Cohaesibacter sp. ES.047: one gene and its partner. The protein of the gene in region 2 interacts with the protein of the main gene of each other region in a pairwise test. Links are inferred from orthologs where the notes say so. Each region holds a gene or a part of one and is shown on either strand. Other genes may lie near its edges.

The links.
Region 1: the proteins of mobA (region 2) and glp interact in binary tests that used the Escherichia coli proteins (3 or more experiments, as listed by UniProt). The link is inferred for Cohaesibacter sp. ES.047 from one-to-one orthologs.

The regions. Positions count from the first base shown.
Region 1 is NZ_LT907844.1:1,566,567-1,576,739, forward strand. Bases 3,647-6,511 are described here. They hold glp (gephyrin-like molybdotransferase Glp), read left to right. Parts: upstream 3,647-4,387; coding sequence 4,388-5,635; downstream 5,636-6,511. Other genes in these bases: CPH65_RS07035 (ATP-binding protein), read right to left, coding at 3,647-4,135; CPH65_RS07045 (hypothetical protein), read right to left, coding at 5,848-6,399; CPH65_RS07050 (S9 family peptidase), read right to left, coding at 6,427-6,511. Also shown: CPH65_RS07025 (response regulator transcription factor), read left to right, coding at 1-154; more of CPH65_RS07035, read right to left, coding at 1,367-3,646; more of CPH65_RS07050, read right to left, coding at 6,512-7,599; CPH65_RS07055 (AraC family transcriptional regulator), read left to right, coding at 7,743-8,777; CPH65_RS07060 (amidase family protein), read right to left, coding at 8,828-10,036; CPH65_RS07065 (TetR/AcrR family transcriptional regulator), read right to left, coding at 10,136-10,173. UniProt on the Escherichia coli protein: Catalyzes the insertion of molybdate into adenylated molybdopterin with the concomitant release of AMP.
Region 2 is NZ_LT907844.1:3,593,964-3,604,033, reverse strand. Bases 3,778-6,539 are described here. They hold mobA (molybdenum cofactor guanylyltransferase MobA), read left to right. Parts: upstream 3,778-4,669; coding sequence 4,670-5,410; downstream 5,411-6,539. Other genes in these bases: CPH65_RS16425 (ABC transporter substrate-binding protein), read left to right, coding at 6,488-6,539; mobB (molybdopterin-guanine dinucleotide biosynthesis protein B), read left to right, coding at 5,458-6,030; apbC (iron-sulfur cluster carrier protein ApbC), read right to left, coding at 3,778-4,426. Also shown: GTP 3',8-cyclase MoaA, read left to right, coding at 1-883; CPH65_RS16450 (DMT family transporter), read left to right, coding at 946-1,911; CPH65_RS16445 (multidrug effflux MFS transporter), read left to right, coding at 2,040-3,248; more of apbC, read right to left, coding at 3,272-3,777; more of CPH65_RS16425, read left to right, coding at 6,540-7,261; CPH65_RS16420 (ABC transporter permease), read left to right, coding at 7,328-8,038; CPH65_RS16415 (ABC transporter permease), read left to right, coding at 8,035-8,886; CPH65_RS16410 (aldehyde reductase), read right to left, coding at 8,990-10,027. UniProt on the Escherichia coli protein: Transfers a GMP moiety from GTP to Mo-molybdopterin (Mo-MPT) cofactor (Moco or molybdenum cofactor) to form Mo-molybdopterin guanine dinucleotide (Mo-MGD) cofactor.

The DNA of each region.
Region 1 (10,173 bases), 2.0 Mb from region 2 along the record:
GAACCCAAATGATCGCACCATCGATGTCCTGATCCGTCGATTGAGAAGCAAGATCGAGCCCAACCCGAGAAAGCCCAGCTACATCATGACCGAATATGCATTGGGCTATTATTTCGCTGAAAAAGTGTCTCATACCAAGGGCGTGAAGTTCTGACTCTTTAGGGATTCCATTTTTAGCACTGGCGTGATTCAACATGGCAAAGGAGATTTTGCCATGTCTGCCGCTTTGATTCTTAGCGATGCTTTTGACGCCGATAGTTTGCGCCGTCTTGCCAAAGGATGCCGCAATGCCAAACAGAGCCGCCGCCTACTGGCCATTGCGGCTGTCTATGACGGCATGAACCGTGCTGATGCCGCCAAAGTCGGCGGTATGGACCGCCAGACTTTGCGAGATTGGGTTCTTCGCTTCAATGAGCAAGGCACCGATGGTCTTGTCGACATCAAAGCAACCGGCGCTCCCATGCGCTTGAGCCCAGAACAGCTCGAAGAGTTTGTTGCTATCGTTGAAACCGGTCCTGATCCTGAGAAGGACGGCGTCTCTGTCTGGCGTAGCCAGGATCTGGTGCGTGTGATCCAAGAGCGGTTTGGGGTCTCCTACAAGGAACGTGGAGTACGGGATCTTTTGCGCCGCATGGGGTATGTGCGCATATCTGGTCGACCTCAACATCCAGAACAAAAGCCTGAAGTCATTGATGCTTTCAAAAAAACTTCTCCGCAACGTTGGCAGCGCATGTAGGCCATTTGCCAAAGAACAAGCCCATCGAGATTTGGTGGCAAGATGAGGCTAGGCTTGGTCAGAAGAATGGACTGGCCCGACTATGGGCAAAAAAGGGAACCAGACCACGTCTGCCAGCCGATCAGCGATATAAAAATGCCTATCTGTTCGGTGCAATATGTCCAGCGCGTGGCGTTGGCGCGGGATTGATGATGCCTTTTGCAAATACACAGGCCATGCAAATGCACCTCGAAGAAGTCTCAAGGACAGTGGCGCGCGGCGCTCATGCCGTGGTGCTGATGGATCGTGCCGGATGGCATACGACAAGCAGACTCAACGTGCCCAAGAATATCACCATCCTCCTGTTGCCTTCCAAATCACCGGAACTGAACCCAGTTGAGAATATTTGGCAGTATCTGCGCGGTACCTTCCTGTCCAATCGGGTCTTCGAAGACTATGCCGCCATTCTTGATGCTGGTTGCCAAGCATGGAAGAGCCTCTCCGCCAACCCAACCATCATCCATTCAATAGGTATGAGAAAATGGGCTCAAGAAGGTCAGAATTAAATGCCGTTGGTATCAAGCCTGAAGTCTAGACGCTTTGGGGCGGTCGGGACGAAAGCCAAAAAGAAAGGCATGAGCGGGCCTGAGGTTATGCGCTGTCTTGCGTCGTATTTTTCTCAAAGGGCTTGAGTTCCTCTCTGGACTGCCTGAGGAAATCTTGCAAATTCTCATCCAGATTGTCCTGGATTTGCGTTGCCAGATTGATCAGATCAGCCCCGTCGCCGCTCTCCGCTGCCTTTTCCGCAGCCTTGGCCAAGCCGTTGATCCATCTTGCGCCCACATGAGCGGATGCGCCCTTGATGCGGTGGGCGAGGGCGCTCGCTTCCTCGTAGTTCTGAGCGTGAGCCGCGTGAAACAGCTTGTCGGCGAGACCGGGCATTTCCGAGAGGAATAGCTCCAACACCCGGTGCGCACCTTCGATGCCAAGATCCTGTGCCTGCTCGGTCAGAGGACTGAGGCGATCGGCACCTGCCGGAGGCTTGCTACTGCGGGGAGCCAAGCCGATGGAGACGGCAATTGCATGTTCCAATTCTCTCAGCACATAAGGTTTTCCTACAAAGCCATCAAAGAGAATTTCACCCACATTGAGCCGTCTTGCGATCATGAAATCTGCCGTAACAGCCACAATGGGTACCGTGGCATTCATTTCGTCATCCAGTGAGCGGATCCTGCGGGCAGCTTCGATACCATCAAGTTCTGACATCGAAAGATCCATCAGGATCACGTCATAGATGTTCAGGCTTGCCTGTTGCAGCGCATCCAGCCCATTCGAAACCAGATCAATTGAGTGGCCCGCTTTCTCCAACATCGTTTGCACGATCAGAGCATTGACTGAATCGTCTTCCGCAACAAGGATAGTCAGAGGAGGCAGGTCATCATCTTCAGTCGCCAAGAGCTTGACGTCTTCGCATCGTTCATCGCAGGAAACCGGAAGATGGACCGTGAAGACAGTGCCGCCCTGTTCCGGGCATTGCACGCTGATCGTGCCGCCAAGAAGGTCAAGATAGCCCTTGCAGATGGCCAGTCCCATGCCGGATCCGCCAAACCGGCGTGCCATACTGTTGTCGGCCTGAGTGAAGGGTTCAAACAGCGTCGCCTGTGCCTCCTTGTCGATGCCGATGCCGCTGTCCTTGACGACGATTTCCAGATAGTGGCTGAAATCCTTGCTCTGCTTTTCATTCAGATCCACACACAGGGAGACTTCACCCTCCTTTGTGAATTTGACAGCATTGCTGAGAAGGTTTTGCAGGATTTGTACCAACTTGGCTTGGTCGGTGATGATGATATCGGGCACGTTAGGGGACACGACACGCGTGTAGACGAGGCTCTTTTCATGCGCGGTAGAAACAATGGTTGCTTCAGCGGCCTCGATCTGCTCGGTCAGGGAGAAGGGCACCTCTTCAATCTCAGCCCGTCCACTTTCGATGCGAGAATAGTCGAGCAGATCATCGAGCAACCGGCGCAACAGCATGCCGGACTGTGTCAAGGCACTGAGCCACTGCCTCTGTTCGCTTGTAACCTGACTTTCCTTGAGCAACTGAGCGGTGCCCAGAATTCCGTTGAGAGGCGTCCGGATTTCATGGCTCATTCTGGCAAGGAACGCCGTCTTGGCATGGTTCATCCGGCCTGCATAATCGATCAGTTCAATCCGCAACTCATTGATGCGCTGATTGAGACGCATTTCTTCCAGCGACCGGATTCGTAGTCTTTCCAGCGCGTCAGCAATGGCATGCAGTTCGTTCCTGCTCGTATCGGTTTTTATCGGGACCTGCAGATCGCCCTTGTTCATTCGGGCCACATCCAACGCCAGAGCTCTCAAAGGCAAGGAAAGCCGAAGCCTGACGAACCTTACGGTGAGGAAACCAAACGCCAGGCTAACCAGCAGGACGATCGCAGAAATGGCCCCGAGCAGAAGGGCTCTTTGCCGCTTTTCTTCTGCATAGGCAACTTCGTCATCAAGACTGCTGTATCCGATACCCAAAATGGACCCATAGGCTTCCAGACAGTTTTCGGACCATGCCTTGGCGTCATAGGCAGGCTTGCCGGAGCCCGATAGCCCGTTCAGCACTCTATCCATGACGAACTGCGTTTTGTGGGTCATTTTTCTGCCGTCAAGAACGCTCTGCTTCAACCAGAAGTCATCGGGATAATGTGAGGCGATCCTGTCAAGGCTGTTCCACAATTCTCGATAGGCACCCACATCCTCTCTCCAACGCTTCCTCTCTATGGGCGTAAGGGGTTTGTCATTCTGTACGGCTGGCCGGAAACGGGAGCATTGGCGGGCATAGCGATCACGAATGGCGTAGGAAAGCTCCCTGACCGTGACGAGATCGCTGAGATTGTTGTCGACGGTGCGCAATCGAGTGCCGACAATGTTGCTGGCACCAAGAATGGTGTCCGCATAGGCATAGATCATCTGACGCCATGGTTCGATGTTGATGACCGTGCGCTGATCGTACGGCTTTTCCAGTTCCGCATAGATTACCCGTTCTTGCTTCTTCAGGTGCTGATGGATCTCACTGAACTGCTGCAATAGCTCATCAACATTCGACAGGCCTGATTTCTTTAGGGATGCGACCGCTGTGCTATGAAGCCGGTTCAGATGGGCCAAGGAGCCGTCTACCGTTTTGCGCGGTTCCCGCTCCTGAATGAGCGCAACGCCGACGGTGCCGATTTCCACACGGCTCTTGGTCACCGTGCTGAAAAGCGTCCGGTCCAGCTCGGCGAGCTTCACAATGCGCTGATACGACGAAATATTGTGCCAGGCGAGCCCGGCAGCCATAATGGCAATGATGATGATGACGGAGACCGCGATCCATTGCAGAACAAGAACAGTCCGCGCAATAGAGTTTCTCAAAACAACTCTCCTGTGAATGGTGCAGTCATGGCCGTCATTGTGCGATTGGAAGGCGGAGGATCGGGGGGATGTGTGGCGCGACTGAAAACCGGCATCAACAGCCAACATGGGAGCCGTGCGGGCAGCGCATTTCATGCTAGAGTGATTGAATGAAAGAGCATTGATCACGATCAACGAGGTCGATTTCAATCTTCTGCTAAAGCTCTGAATTAACGATAAAATCAGCATTTACAAACGAGAATAATAACGGTCATGGCTACAGAAAACACGACGATGGGTAAGGCCCGTCTGCTGGAAATAGAAGGCGCAATTCGCCTGATCCAGGAACATATCGAGGGTTCGCAGGCGTATGAAACGGTTGCTCTTGCTGAGGCGCACGGCAGGGTCCTGGCCAAAGATGTGGTTTCAACCGTCAATGTCCCTCCCGCAGACGACAGCGCTATGGATGGCTATGCCTTGCGAAGCGACCGGCTTGATGAGGACGTGCCCAGCCTTTCATTGCCCATATTGCAGCGCATTCCGGCCGGCTATATCGGGGATGAAATGAAGAAGGAATCTGCTGCCCGGATCTTTACGGGCGCGGCGGTTCCCGCTGGAACGGATGCCGTGGTGATGCAGGAGATCTGTTCGGAGCAGGACGGCAAGGTGGAATTCAAGATGCCAGTCAAGGCGGGGAACAATATCCGCCGGGCAGGAGAAGACATTCAGGCTGGCGAAGTCATCCTTTCATCTGGATTGCGGATAGGGCCTGCGCATCTCGCACTTGCTGCCTCTGTCGGCGTTGCGCAGCTGACGGTCTTTAGGTCGGTCAAAGTGGCAATCCTTTCCACCGGGGATGAATTGCTCGAGCCGGGAGAGGAATTGCAAGCGGGCAAGAAATACAATTCCAATCGCTATGCTCTGATCGGTCTTCTGTCGCAGCTTGGGTGTGAGATCGTTGATTTCGGGCCAATCGAAGATACGCCTGAAGCCATCAAGGCCGCGCTGATCGAGGCGACCAATTCGGTCGATCTCATCCTGACGACAGGCGGTGTATCAGTTGGTGAAGAAGATCACGTGAAGGCTGCTCTGACTTCGCTTGGCGAGCTTCACATGTGGAAGCTGAATATCAAACCTGGTAAGCCCGTGGCCTTCGGAAGCGTTAACCAGACCCCTGTCATTGGTCTGCCGGGCAACCCTGTTGCAGCCTATATCACGTTCTGTTTGATTGCCGCGCCTACCATTCGTCACATTCAGGGGCGTAAGGATACGACCGCGTCGGTCTGGCGTCTTCCCGCTGGCTTTTCCCGTTCAAAACCGGGCAAGCGCCGTGAATATATCCGTGCGCGTGCGGTCGTCGGTGAGCACGGAACCATGGAAATCCAAAGCTTCCCTCAGCAGGGATCTGCGATCATGACGAGTGTTTGCTGGGCCAACGGTCTGGCAAACATTCCGGAAGGAAACACGGTTCAAGAGGGGGATATGCTCGATTTTCTGCCCTTTGAAACGCTGCTCGGCTGAGCCAGCTGTCTCTGTAAATGCCAAAACTGAATTGGAGCCGGTTGGTTGGAAACCGCACCGGCTTCAGCATTGGCCACCTGTCACAAGACAATCGGCTCATCGGCCATATCAATCGATTGACTAACCTAAAACAAGGGACAAACGGCCGGAAGGAAGCTTGGCTGCGTGATGGTCCTTCCGGCCGTTGCCCGCTCACCAATCGAGCGGAACCTTTACCGCGTGGAATAGGAGATGATGAAGCCGGCTCTACCGGCCGTCTGCATGAAAGGCTTTTTGGTATACTGAACAAAGACCGAGCCCAGCTTCATGCCTTCAATTTCGAGATTCTCGATGGGGCCGGACATCGCTTCCGTGTCTGCCCAAATCTCTCCCAGATAGCCCAAGTCGCTGTTTGGTTTATCGTAGTTGGTGCCATTCACACCGAACATATCCAACAACTCGTCATGAACCGATTGATAGGTCTGGGTCGGTGCTTTAGGCAGGTTCACATCACACGCTTTGTCGCCAAAGCGTTCCCCCAAAAAAAGCAACGCCTTTTGGCCATCGATCTCGCCCTCATAGGCATCGGTCATGAAGGGGACTTCCTTTTCCATTTGAAAGGATGTGAAGCCCATCTCTTCAAGCGGATCGCCGTCGAATGCACCAAAGCAAAGCTGGTTCGTCTTATCGAGCAGGCTTTCCGCGGCCACAACATTGGAAGGTGCCAGGACATTGGTGGCTGTAAGGGCAATGGCTGCGAGCGCCAAAGTCGTCGTTGTCTTCATTTTCATTTCTTTCTTGTCTTCAGAGTCTTATTCGAAATTGCGTAAGATCCAATCGAAAGCCCTAGCATGCCAGAGAGAAGTTGCGCCAACCTGACAATGCTCACCACCCCCTGAGGCTTCACTGAATATGACACTTTCTACAGAGCGGGCATTCGTGAGGCTCTTTTTGAACTCATCAACTTGCGACAGGGGAACGAAGTGGTCGATCTCACCGGCAAGGATCAGCACGTCACCCTTGATCTGATGGGCAACATTGGCGAGCGTGAAAGGACGTGCCGCGTCGACGAAGGCTTCCGGGCTCTGCACACCAAAGACCCATTGGCCATTTTCAAGCGCCCATGAAATGCCAGGCATTTTGGAATAGACGGGATGGTTGATCATGGGGCGAAACTTCTCGGCCACGGCGCCAAAGTCATACATCACGTCAAAGGCGATCACGCCGTCGATCCGGTCATCAAAGGCAGCAGCGCGTGGCGCAAGATAGCCCCCAAGGCTGATGCCCGTCAGGATGATCCGGTCATAGGCTGGATGCTTTTCAAGAAAATCATCAATGATGGCACTGGTTGGTTTTTCCCACTCGTGCGTGAAATACATTTGCTGCTCGCGCACCGGGCCAGACTGACCGGGGCCCTCATAAAGAAGCACGCTATATCCCCGCTCATTGGCAGCTTTGCCCATCATGAAATACAGCTCTTCCAAGGTGCCATCAAAGCCACCAACAATCATGATCAAGGGACGCTTCTCTCCGCCTTCTACAGGGAAGAAGATGCTTTTCAGAGAGCCGTTTTCATACGCGGTTTCATAGCGAAGATAAGCGATGGAATGATCATCCAGCCCCAGATCGAAACTGTCTATCTGTCTTTCCCAGGCAATAGCGCGGCGTTTATCCGTGGCAGACAAAAAGAACTCGGCCGTTCTCCAATAGGTGTGTGCCCGAAACCGGGCTAACCCACTGCTATTGGCATCGCCACACGCCTCTGCCAGATCTTCATTGTTCTGCGCAATGCGCGCAAAGGCGGCATACCAAGCATCGGCGTTGCCTGACGGGATGGTTGCGATCGCCTGCAGCACTTCGGCTATGTCTGCCGCGCCGGCACCGGCATCGCTCAGAACGCGCAGAGCCTGAAAGTGATAGGTTTGATCATCAAAGAGATGGCGAATGCCAAATGAAGGGGATGAATTTTCGTTAGAGCCTGACATGATCACGCCTCCGTATAACAGAAAAACAGCCGTATAGATCGCGCAAACGCAGCGTTGGTTTTTGATAAATTACGCCAATTTTTTGATTTTTCCCGCCATCTGCCGTATAGTCGAAACCAGACAGACCACAATGGAAACGCAAAATGTCCTCACTCAAAGCCCAGTCAGCCGCAGCCTTGTTTGATGCGCTCGTCGACCTCGCCTTAAAGGAAAACCTGATCTCCGCTTCGGAAGCGGTGCGTTTCCATCAAGCCACGGTGCGCAGACAGGACAGCGGCACCATTTCTCAAATAGAAGAGAAGCTTTTTCTCGACCTGCGGCCTCTTCTTGTCGAGCGTTGGGGTGGGCCAGAAGTGGGGGCGGTGTTGGCCTTGGGTGTGGATCTTTCCCGTCTTGGTACCATTGGTGAGCTGATCTTGCGCAGCGAGACGCCCCGGTCTGCCTTTTATCAGCTGTCCCGCTTCAATCGTTTGCTGTACCAGCGCTCATCCTTTGAGATACTCAATACGCCTCACCGTTTGATCATGACCCACAAGCATGCCTCAAGTGAGGAGAAGGCGACCCCTGAAGTCCGATTTGGGACGATCTGGGCTCTGGCCAACGTTGCACTTATTCCTGAGCAGGTCTTCGGCACCCCATTGTTTCCGATTTCAACCAGTTTTGACTTCCCCGCCCCTGATAACCTTGAGCCAATCCATCGCGTCTTTGGCTCTGCTGTGCTTTTTAACCAGTCGAGCGCGTCGATCACCTTTGATCAGGCCCGCCTGAAAGATATCCGCAATCCCATTTCTGTTGCCCTTTTCACAGCGCTGGAATCAGTCGCTGAAAAGGCGCTTGATCAGATCCCCGCCCTCGACAGTGTGGCTGCCTATGTTCGCCACCATGTCAAAGAACAGATGGCAGGCGCGGTCCTTCCTCAAAGCGCTGTAGCGTCTCTTCTGGGCATGTCCGTGCGTAGCCTACAAAGAAGGCTGATGCAGGAGGACATCTCTTTCAGGCAGATCGTGGATGACGTGCGTGCGGAAACGGCCCGCCACCTGCTGGCTGACGACAGGATCTCCTTGTCCGAAGTCGCCTTCCGGCTCGGCTATAGCGAGCAAGCGGCTTTCAATCACGCCGCGACGCGTTGGTTCGGAACGTCTCCAAGAGCGATGCGAAAAACGAGGACAAACGCATAGCGAAATCTGCTTGCTCCGAGAAGGCCGTTCCGCTCAGGTCTTCTAACATTTCACGCTAGTAGTTGTTTCACGGCATTGATCAGGAATTCATCCTCATAGTGAGCGGCTGCGAAAGACAGCCCTACCGGGCACCCGTTGGCCGCTAGCAGTGGGGCTGAGATTTCTGGAAGCCGCGCCACACCAGAAAAAGCGGTTATCGTCATGGTCCGGTCATAGAAATCCATAACCGCATCCATCGTGTTGAGCGTTCCCTTCTTCGGAGCGATGACAGGGGTCGTCGGAAAACAAATAACCGATCCTGGGGTAAGGTAAGCGTTGATCGCCGCAAAAAGTCGCTCACAATGCTCAAGGCTTTTCAGAGCTTCCTGCCTATTGAAAGACTGAACGTTGCCATAGGCCATGGAAAAGGTGAAACCGAGTTCCGGCTTTACCGTTTCAATCCAGTTTCCCACAGTGTTCTGGAATTCGAGCGTCTGCAAATCCCGTAGGGCCTTGAGATTGCAATCCCTGAGCTCGTATGCATTTTCGGTGATTTCGGAAAAGCTGACCGAGTGAACCGGAATGCCAGTTCGTCTGGATATTTCTTCAAGCTTCGCGTTGGCTTGATCCTGCACCTCAGGATCTGCGACACCGAGGGCATCGGTCAATACAAGAAGACGTTCGACTTCGGCTGGTTTCAGGCGTCCGCTGCGAAGGAGAACCTTCATAGGCATAGCGAGGTGAGCCAAACTATCCGCTAGAACGCCAACCGTGCTGACCGATGGCATGAAGGGGAGGACGCCGGCCTCCGATAGTCTATGAAGCGACGGTCTCATACCCCACAAACCGCATAGGCTGGCGGGTACCCGAATTGATCCACCTGAGTCAGTACAGATGGAGAAGTTCGCTATTCCATGCCCCACAGAAGATGCAGAGCCACTTGAAGATCCTCCGGGAATTCGATCCGGCGCTTTCGCATTGCGCGGCGTGCCAAAGAATTGGCTCTCGCCATCAAGGCTATAAGTGAACTCGTCCGCAACGACCTTGCCGACACATCGCGCCCCTTCAGCGAGTAGCTGGTCAACGCACACTGCATTCTCCATCGGAGGAAGGTGTGCTTCTCGCCAAGCGGGGCTTCCGTAAGATGTCCTGTGTCCTGCGATGTCGATATTGTCCTTGACCGTAAAGGTCAGCCCATCAAGGCTTCCTTCAGCCGAAGGGTCCAGCTTGAGAGCGGTCACAACGGAGCCAGATTTGTCCTGAAAATTGATGCTAGGCATTGCACGACTCTCCTTTTTGATCTTCGTTGAGACAACCATTTTCAGAGCGTCAAAGCAAAGAGAGAAGACGGCTTGTAACCCGTTCAGATGTCGCACCAATCAGGAGATCGTTGGTGAGTGACCGGATTGTGCACCCG
Region 2 (10,070 bases):
CAAAAAGGACATTCTCAGCCTTGAAGAGCTGGATCGGCTTTGCTCCGCCTTTGTTGATCAGGGTGTTCGCCGTTTGCGTCTGACTGGTGGCGAGCCTTTGGTGCGCAAGGGCATCCTGACGCTGATATCGTCCCTTTCCCGACACTTGGACAGCGGTGCTCTTGATGAGTTGACCTTGACCACGAATGGATCACAACTCAAACGCATGGCGCCGGAGCTGGCTGCCATGGGTGTCAAGCGCATCAATCTCTCGCTCGACAGTCTGCGGGAAGATCGTTTTCATTCCATCACCCGTTGGGGCAAATTCGGGTCCGTCATGGAGGGGATCGAGGCAGCACTCGCCGCCGGAATCAAATTGAAGCTCAACATGGTGGCGCTCAAAGGCGTCAATGATGACGAGTTTGACGACATGATCCGGTTCTGTCATGCCCGCGGAATGGACCTGACGATCATCGAAACCATGCCGCTCGGCGAAATTGACCATGATCGCCTCGATCTTTATCTGCCCCTTGATCAGGTCAAACAGCAGCTCGCGCAAAGCTGGACGCTTTCTCCTTCCCGCCACAAGACCGGTGGCCCTGCCACCTATATGCAGATTGCAGAGACAGGTGGGCGGATCGGCTTCATCACGCCCCTGACGCACAATTTCTGTGAAAGCTGCAATCGGGTGCGGATCACTTGTACCGGAACGCTCTACATGTGCCTTGGACAGGAAGATGCGGTGGATTTGCGCGCGCCATTGCGGGCCTCTGAAAGCAACGATCTGTTGGTTCAGGAAATCCGTGGTGCCATCGCCAGAAAGCCCCTCGGGCACGACTTTGTCATTGACAGAGAGAACAATCGTCCGTCTATTGGCAGGCATATGTCTGTAACCGGCGGGTGAGATAAGGCTTTCTCCCGTGCCCCGTACAATCAGCCGGTCTTCCTAATTTCAAGGTCAATCGAATGACAACTGCTCCGCAAGGATCGGAATCCGGGCGCACGACCACCAATCACCCTCGCATCGACAAGGGCAACATCTACGGCATCGTCATGATGCAGATGACGATGTTCTGCTTTGTTACTAATGACACTCTGTCCAAGTTTGGGGGATCGGACCTGCCGCCGGGACAGGTGATCTTCATTCGTGGATTCATTGCCGTTCTTGTGATTTTGCTTATTCTGGCTTTCACGGGTGCCTGGCGCAGGTTTCGGGACGCGAAGAACCCGATCGTTCTACTCAGGGCTTTTGCAGAGGCAATCAGCGGGATCCTGTTCATGATCGCGCTGCAAAGGCTGCCCTTGCCCAACGTATCTGCGCTTCTTCTGACCATTCCGCTGGTTACAACTGCCTCGGCAGCGATCTTTCTGGGTGAAACGGTCGGCATCCGGCGCTGGACCTCAGTCCTTGTCGGCATGCTCGGTGTGCTTGCCATCGTCCGACCGGGACTTGAGGGCTTCAACTTCTATTCCCTGTTCGTGCTGGGTGCTGTCGCGGCTGCTTCGACGCGCGATCTGATTGCGCGCAAGATCCCCAGCGGCTCTTCCCTTTGGGTCGTAACGATGACGACCATGACCTTTTCCTGTCTGGCTGGTGCCGTTCTGGGGACGAGCGAAGGTTGGGTGCCTGTGGGGACTTCCCCCTTGATTGTTCTTTCAGCAGCGGCGATCTTCCTCACCCTTGGTCAGTTTCTCGTGGTCATCGCCATGACCCACGGAGAAGTCTCTGTGGTTTCGTCCTTCCGATATATTTCGATGCCGATATCGCTGTTCTATGGCTATATGATCTGGGGCCACATTCCCGATGCGCTCACATGGCTCGGTATCATTCTCATCCTGTCAGCTGGTATTTATACCATGTACCGCGAACGTCAGATTCAAAAGATCAAGCGGCGGGAGCAAGAAATACTGGCATCCCACGGACCGGTCTGATAGCGATAGGCAACCATGGCGACACTCCACCGCAGGGACTCTGCGCATTGATTTGATGCATGTCTCGCTGGATTGTTGCCGTCTGCCTCATTCCGCGCGACCGCCCGGTTGCACCCTGGAGACACCAAATGACCACCGCAGTTGACCGCCCGCCAGCCCCGTCCGGCGCGCTCAGTCCTTCTCTTGCGATTCTGGTTGCCGTGACGGCGATCAACCCGCTCGCGCTCAACATCTATGTCCCCTCGATGCCCAGCGTGCAGGATACGTTCGCGGCGCCGGCCTCGATTGTCCAGTTGACCCTTTCGCTTGGCTTGGTCGGCACGGCCCTCATTCAGATTGTCGTGGGTCCGATGTCGGATCAGTTCGGGCGGCGCCCGGTGCTTCTCACCGGCCTTGTCTTTGCGCTCATAGCCTCGGTTTACTGCGCTGTAGCGGGCAGTATAGAGGGGCTGATTATCGGACGGATCATCCAGATCGCAGGCGGGGCGGCAGGGCTTGTGTTGGGACGCGCCATTGTGCGCGACCTGCACGAACCGAAAGACGCGGCAAGCATGCTGGGCTATGTCACGATGGGCATGGCGATGGCACCAATGGTTGCTCCGACGATCGGCGGTATGCTTGATGACTTCTTCAACTGGCGCGCCGGTTTCGTCTTCTCTTCTGTCATCACCGCGATTGTGCTCGTTGCCAGTTGGTACACCTTGCCTGAGACAAACGTGAACCGTGGGTCTGCCAGCTCGTTGGGGGCCTTTGGCCGCGACGTTCGCGAACTGGTCACAATGCGGACGTTCTGGATCTACACCATGACCATCTCGTTCGTCGGTGCCACCTTCTTTGCCTTTGTGGGCGGTGCACCCTATGTCGGGGATCACATTTTCGGCCTGTCGAAAACCCAGTACGGTCTGTTCTTCATGCTGGTTGCGATCGGCTATGCTGTTGGGAACTACATTTCGGGCCGCTTCGCTTCTCGCGCGGGGCTTTTTCGCATGATTCTGCTGGGCAGCCTGCTCACAGCCATTTTTTGCTTCGCGATTGTTCTGCTCAGCCTGATTGGCATCGAGAACGCGCCCATGCTCTTTGGCGCCATGTTCTTTGTCGGCTTAGGCAATGGGCTGGTGTTTCCCAGCTGTATTGCAGGGGTGGTCAGCGTCAACCCTCGCCTTGCGGGCAGTGCGTCGGGCCTGTCGGGTTGCATCATGATGGGCATTAACGCGGCCTTCAGCTATTTTGTCGCGTTTCTGCTCAGCGACAGCCTGTTGCCCATGGCCTTGTTGATGACGGCTTCGGCGGTTGTCGCGGTAGGCTTTTCGCTGCTTGTGCCGCGCTCAGTCGATTAAACTGGCGCGACACAGAAACGACTTTACTCAATAACGATCTTTGGCGCTGCTTTGACCGCGCCCTCGAGTGATTGCGCGACTGTCGTTGCGATGGCGCGATAGATCGTGCCGAACTCGCCCTCGGGTTCGATGGCGACAATCGGTTGACCATCGTCTGAGCGTTCTCTGATCTCCATGTGCAACGGGATTTCACCCAAAAATGGCACGTCGATATCGCTGGCCGTTGCGTGCGCGCCACCGTGGCCGAAAATGTCATGCTTGGAGCCGCAATCCGGGCAGAGGAAGTAGCTCATGTTCTCGACAAGGCCGAGGATGGGAATGCTCACCTTGCGGAACATCGCGATGCCCTTGCGCGCATCAATGAGCGCCAGATCCTGCGGTGTCGAAATGATGACCGCGCCCGACAAAGGCACCTGCTGGGCCATGGTGAGTTGAATGTCTCCGGTCCCCGGTGGCATGTCGACGACAAGAACATCGAGCTCCCCTTCCATATCCCATGCGACATCTCGCAACATCTGGGTGAGCGCCGAGACCACCATCGGACCACGCCAGACCATGGGGGTGTCTTCCTCGACAAGAAGGCCTATGGACATGGCCACAAGACCATGAGCCTTGAGCGGCTTGAGGATCCGCGTGCCGGGATAGGTTTCGGGCTTTTCGGTGATACCGAGAAGGCGCGGAATGGACGGACCATAGATATCCGCATCAAGGATGCCGACCTTGAGGCCGTTGGCCTGCATGGCCAGCGCCAGATTGACGGCTGTGGTCGACTTGCCGACGCCGCCCTTGGCCGAGTAGACGGCAACGATGTCCTTCACACCCTTGACTTCGAGTTTGGCAGGACCGCCGCCTTGCTGTGGTCGCGCAGGGCGCTGCGCAGCAGCCGACGGTGCCGGTTTAGCCGCACCGGTACTAGAGCCGGGCGCCCGTTCTGCCGTGAGGGCCACCATGACCTTTTCAACCCCATCCAGAGACTTGACCAGATCCTCGGCCTGTTTGCGCACAGGTTCCATGTCATCGGCCTTTTCGGCCGCCACGGATAGGGAGAACATGACCGACCCGTCCTTGATGAAAATATCCGACACCATGCCAGCCGAGACGATATCGCCCTGACTGCCGGGCAAGGTGATGGTCTGAAGTTGTTGCTGAATGACTTCTTTGGTTAGGGGCTTGCTCACTTTGCGATCACTCTTGCTGTTCCAGAACACGGGGGGCTGACCTCACTTTGTGGTGTGGACGATCCGGCGGTTATCCGGAGATGATGGTGACATTTTCGGCTATTCGCGCGCGAAGCTGCAGCCAGGCCTTGAAAAACCGGTTTCTATCTTTCATAGCTGGAACTTTCCGGGCCCCGCGTCAAGGGGTTGGGACGGATTTGTGTCCTCCACCAAGGCCCGCACAGTTCCCTTCGAAAGGCTACCATGAAACCAAGTCCTGAAGACCTCCAACGACTGGATTCTCTCGCCGTTGATTACGCGGCACGGCTGATGGAGGGCGAGACCCCTGAAGGTGCGTCCAATCGCTGGGCGCACAGAACGCTCGGGGTTGTCCTGGCTGGCGGGCAATCACGCCGCATGAACGGTATCGACAAGCCACTCCTCGAAATTGCCGGTGAAACCCTGTTGTCTCGCGTGGTCAGTCGCCTCTCCCCGCAAGTCGGCGGGATCGTGATCAGCGGCAACGATGATCTCTCACGCTTTGGAACCGCACACCCCGTTCTCGCGGATGGCATATCCGGTCATTTGGGTCCACTGGCGGGAATTCTGGCCGCGATGCGCTGGGCCGAGGTCAACGCCGCTCATGTCCTCTGGGTCATCAGCACTGCGGCAGACACACCCTTTTTCCCGCACGACCTGGTGGACCGGCTGATCATGGCCATGGGAGGCCCCGGCCCTGCGATCACTCTGGCCCAATCCGGCGATCAGATCCATCCCACATTTGCACTCTGGCCGGTGGCTCTGGCCGATGACATAGAGCGCTATTTGAATGCGGGCGACCGTAAACTGCGGGCTTTTGCCGCTCAGCACATCAACAGCTGTGCAGTGTTTCAGGGCATGATGATTGACGGCTTGGAGATCGATCCCTTCTTCAACCTCAACAGCCCCGATGATATCGAAGTTGCCGAAGCCATTGCAGCCGGACTTGCCGAGCAAAGCGCGTAGACAGACTGTATCAAGAACACAAACAAGATAGAAAAGCCAAACACGTTATGGACAAATCCTTTCAAGATTTTCGCTGGTATGGACATCGGGTCTTCGGCGTAACGGGCTGGAAGAACTCCGGCAAGACGACACTCGCCACCCGCCTCATTGCCGAGCTAACAGCGCGCGGCTATCGCATTTCCTCGGTTAAGCATGCGCACCACAATTGCGACATCGACAAGGAAGGCACCGACAGCTATCGGCATCGTGAGGCCGGTTCGGGCGAAGTGGCGTTGGTCGCGGCAGGCAAGCGCTGGGCGATCATGCATGAAGCGCGCGATGATGAAGAGACGAGCCTAGGTGAGATTCTACCTCGCCTTGCCCCTTGTGATCTGGTTCTTGTTGAAGGCTACAAGACAGAGCCTTTTCCAAAGATTGAAGTGCGGCGTGCTGACGCCAAGCACACCACCCCCATTGCGCCTGACGACAACAGGATCGTCGCTGTTGCCAGTGACCAGCCCGAATTGCTTGAGGATGCTGCGGGGCTCGATTGCTTCCAGATCGATGATGTAAAAGGCATGGCTGACATGATTGTCGAACAGATGGGCCTCGAGGTGGCGCGCGCCGATGGCGCGCATTAACGTGCCTTTGCGTGAGCAATCAGCCCCCTTCGTGGTCAGCTTTGCTGGCATGAAACTGGATCGATTGGTCTAGGGCAATTCACTGCAAATTCTTTGCAGGTACCACTTGAACCTGCCTAATTGCTAAGCAAAGCGGGCAGGTTCAAGTGAGCTGAGGCGACGCCGCCGCAATCACATCAATCACTTTTCCCAAGAATACCGCATATGGTTTCACATAGCTTTGCCTAAACGCGCTTTTCTTTCAGAGAAGGCTAGATTTTAGGCGAAATTGATTGCTATTCTCAAATATGCGGGATTGTCTGTTGTCAAAAGACTTAAAATAATGGGATTATGCCTTCACGCGGCTTAACACCGCCAAATCCAGAGAAACCTAAAACAGGTCTTGATATTGTAGAGCGGTCTTCGGAAATGGGTTCCGTGATTGGCTCGCCACGCAATATGTTAAAGGGAAAATCGCATGCGTCTCCTGAAAAAACTCGCGCTCACTGCTGCTGCTGTCATGATGGTAGCCGGTGGCGCTCAAGCTGCTGACAAAATCCTCATTGGGACCGAGGGTGCCTACCCTCCGTTCAACGAACTGACATCCGACGGTAAACTGGTCGGCTTCGATATCGATATGGCCAATGCGCTGTGCGAAGAAATGAAAGCCGAATGTGAATTCGTTATTCAGGATTGGGATGGCATGATCCCGGGCCTGATCGCCGGCAAATTTGACGCCGTGATCGCGTCCATGTCCATCACCCCGGATCGCTTGAAGAAAGTTGACTTCTCCAAGAAGTATTACAACACCCCGGGCGGTCTTGCTGTTCTCAAGGACTCCGACATCACGAGTGCTGATCCTGCTGCGCTTGAAGGCAAAATTATCGGTGCACAGTCTTCCACCACCCATTCCAACTTCGCCGAACAGAAATTGCCGGGCATCGAGCTGAAACTCTATCCGACCACCGACGAATATAAACTCGATCTGGAATCCGGTCGTCTTGACGGTGTTGTTGACGATATCGTGCTGCTGTCCGATTGGGTGAATTCCGATACTGGCACCTGCTGCAAAGTGGTCGGGTCTTTCCCGATCGTGCCGGAAATTCATGGCGAAGGCGCAGGCATCGCTGTTCGCAAGGGCGAAACCGAGCTGGCTGACAAATTTTCCGATGCCATCGCCGCCATCCGCGAAAACGGCAAATACAAGGAAATCAACGACAAATACTTCACATTCGACGTTTACGGCGAATAAGACAGTTTGTTGAAGACAGTGCCCGGCGGTATCACCCGCCGGGCTTTTTACAGGTACGCAGTATTGATGACAGACTATCTCACCTTGTTGTCCTATGGACCAGATGGTTGGGGCGACGAAATTGTTTCGGGTGTTCTTGTCACGGTGTTCTTGGGGCTTGCAACCCTGCCAATCGGCTTGGTGCTGGGGTTTTTCCTTGCTCTGGGTATCAATGCCAAAGAAAAGACCGTACAGGCCAGTGCCAAGATCTTCACAACGATATTCCGGGGCCTGCCTGAACTGCTCACCTTGTTCATCGTCTACTATGGCGGTCAGATCCTCATAAATCTCCTGTTCCAGAAGGTCTTCGGGATCCACGTCGAAGTGAATTCGTTTGTCGCTGGCATGATCGCCCTATCCTTCGTCTTTGCCTCCTATTCGAGTGAGGTCTTCCTGTCAGCCTTCAAGGGGATCAATCAGGGACAATATGAAGGGGCCTTTGCGTTGGGGTTATCCTGGCCCAAGACCATGCGGCTTATAATCATACCTCAGTTGATCAAACTGGCCCTTCCCGGCCTTTCCAACCTGTGGCTGATCATGCTCAAGGAAACATCGCTTGTCTCGGTCATTGGTCTTGCCGATACCATGCGTCAGACCGGTCTTGCGGCGCGGAATACCAAAGAAGCCTTTCTGTTCTTCTCCATTGCCTGCCTGATCTATCTAGCGCTCACCTTCCTGTCTTCGGTCGGCCTTGAGCGCATCGAAAAGCGGGTACGGCGCGGTGAGGTGCGGTCATGAACACCGAACCCTATATCTCTAGTGGCCTGATCGAGGCGCGGCGCGCTCCGGACGCCATCCGAGGCAAGCTCCTGACAAAAAGCCGGGTTTCCGGACTCTTCATGCTCGCTGCATGGGGTGCCTTCTTCATTGGCATCGTCTGGTTTCTTTACAGCTCCTATGACGCCGACTACATGGCGCGTTACGCGCCCAAGTATGTGGCCGGTTTTTGGACCACGCTCCAACTCGTCTTTTTATCACTCGTGCTTGGCGGCCTTATTTCCTTGCCCATCGCCTTTGGGCGTATGTCGTCAAACCTGCTGCTCAACCGACTATCGTTCGCCTATATTTACTTCTTCCGTGGCACGCCGCTGCTAGCGCAGCTTTTTCTGCTCTATTACGGCTTTGGGCAGTTTCGACCCTTCTGGCAAGACCTTCATCTGTGGTGGCTGTTCCGTGACAGCTGGTCCATCGCGCTGCTGTCGTTCACCCTGAACACCGCTGCCTATCAGGCAGAGATCCTCAGGGGCGCGATCATGAACGTGCCGCGTGGCCAGATCGAGGGGGCCAAGAGCCTTGGTCTTCCCAAACTGGTGACCTTTTTCAAGGTGATCCTGCCGCAGGCTCTGATTGTTGCGCTGCGTCCCTATGGCAACGAGATCATTCTCATGGTCAAGGGCTCTGCCGTGGTATCCATCATCTCGGTTTATGATCTGATGGGTGAGACACGCCGCGCCTTCTCCCAGACCTATGACTTTCAGGCCTATATCTACGCGGCGATCTTCTATCTGCTGTTTGTCGAGATCATGCGGCGGTTGTGGGATATTATGGAAGACCGTCTGACGCGCCATTTGCGGCGGGACGGCTAGGGTCGAAACTTTCCCAGCAAGGGGCACTCCCCCGCGTTGCCGCAGGGTGTGGCATACACCCCAACTGGCACCGTCCCGGCGCTGATATCCCTGTTCTGATCTTTTAAACCAGCTTGTTGGCGATCAGGGAGTTGCCCATCGCTTCTGTCATTTCGCGCAAGGGGATCAGGTCTCGTCCAAGCATCGATTTCGCCAATGATGCGTCAAGATGATGCCACTCACCAATACGGTCGCGCACCGAGCGCGTCTGGGCATCGAACATCGACATCAGACTGACGAGCAAGGCCGGGACAGTGCGGGTCGGCAAAGCCTTGGCGTAGGCGGGAAACAGCTCAGCCAGCAGTTTGGCAACGTCGGCCATCAGAACCGGGTTTCCTGCCGCAAGGATGCGCTGGCCTTTCGCCTCTTCCTGTTGCAGGGCCAGAACATGCAGTCGGGCCGCATCACGCACATCGACACAGTTGAAGCTGATTTTCGGGGATCCGGGGAAACCGCCCTTCATCATTTTCTGGATGACGGCACCCGACGTGCCCGGATCTTCGTCGAGCATTGGCCCCAGAATCAAACCGGGATTGACGACCGACAAATCCTGTTCCCGTCCAGCGGCTTGCATGAGCTGCCAAGCTGTGCGCTCTGCGAGCGTCTTGGACCGGAAATAGGGAACCATATCCGGCGCATCCGGGTTGGACCAATCCTCGGGGCCATACGATTTGACTTTGCCTTCTTTGCCATGCCCATAGCAGACAGAGGCCATTGACGACGTCAAAACGATATGCTTCACACCGCTCGCAAGAGCTGCTTCCAGCGCCCGTCTCGTTCCGTTCACCGCAGGCTTGATGACCTCGTTTTCCGGGTCCTTCGGAATGTAGGTTATGAAGGGAGAAGCTGCGTGAATAAGATAGTCCACGCCTGTCATGGCAACGGACCAATTTGCATCTTTCATCAGGTCGAGTTCAACAAACGTGAGCGCCTGATCATCCACACCAGCGGTTTTCATCGTCTGGCGCACATGATCAGCCTTGCTCAGGGAGCGAAGAGAACCGCACACCCGGTATCCCTCTTCAAGCAATTGTGCCACGATATGACCCCCCAGAAACCCCGATGCCCCCGTGACCAAGACCTGTGTGTCCGTTTTGTCCATAATTCTATTCCCCCTCGTAATATTCTAAACACTTGCCCAAAAT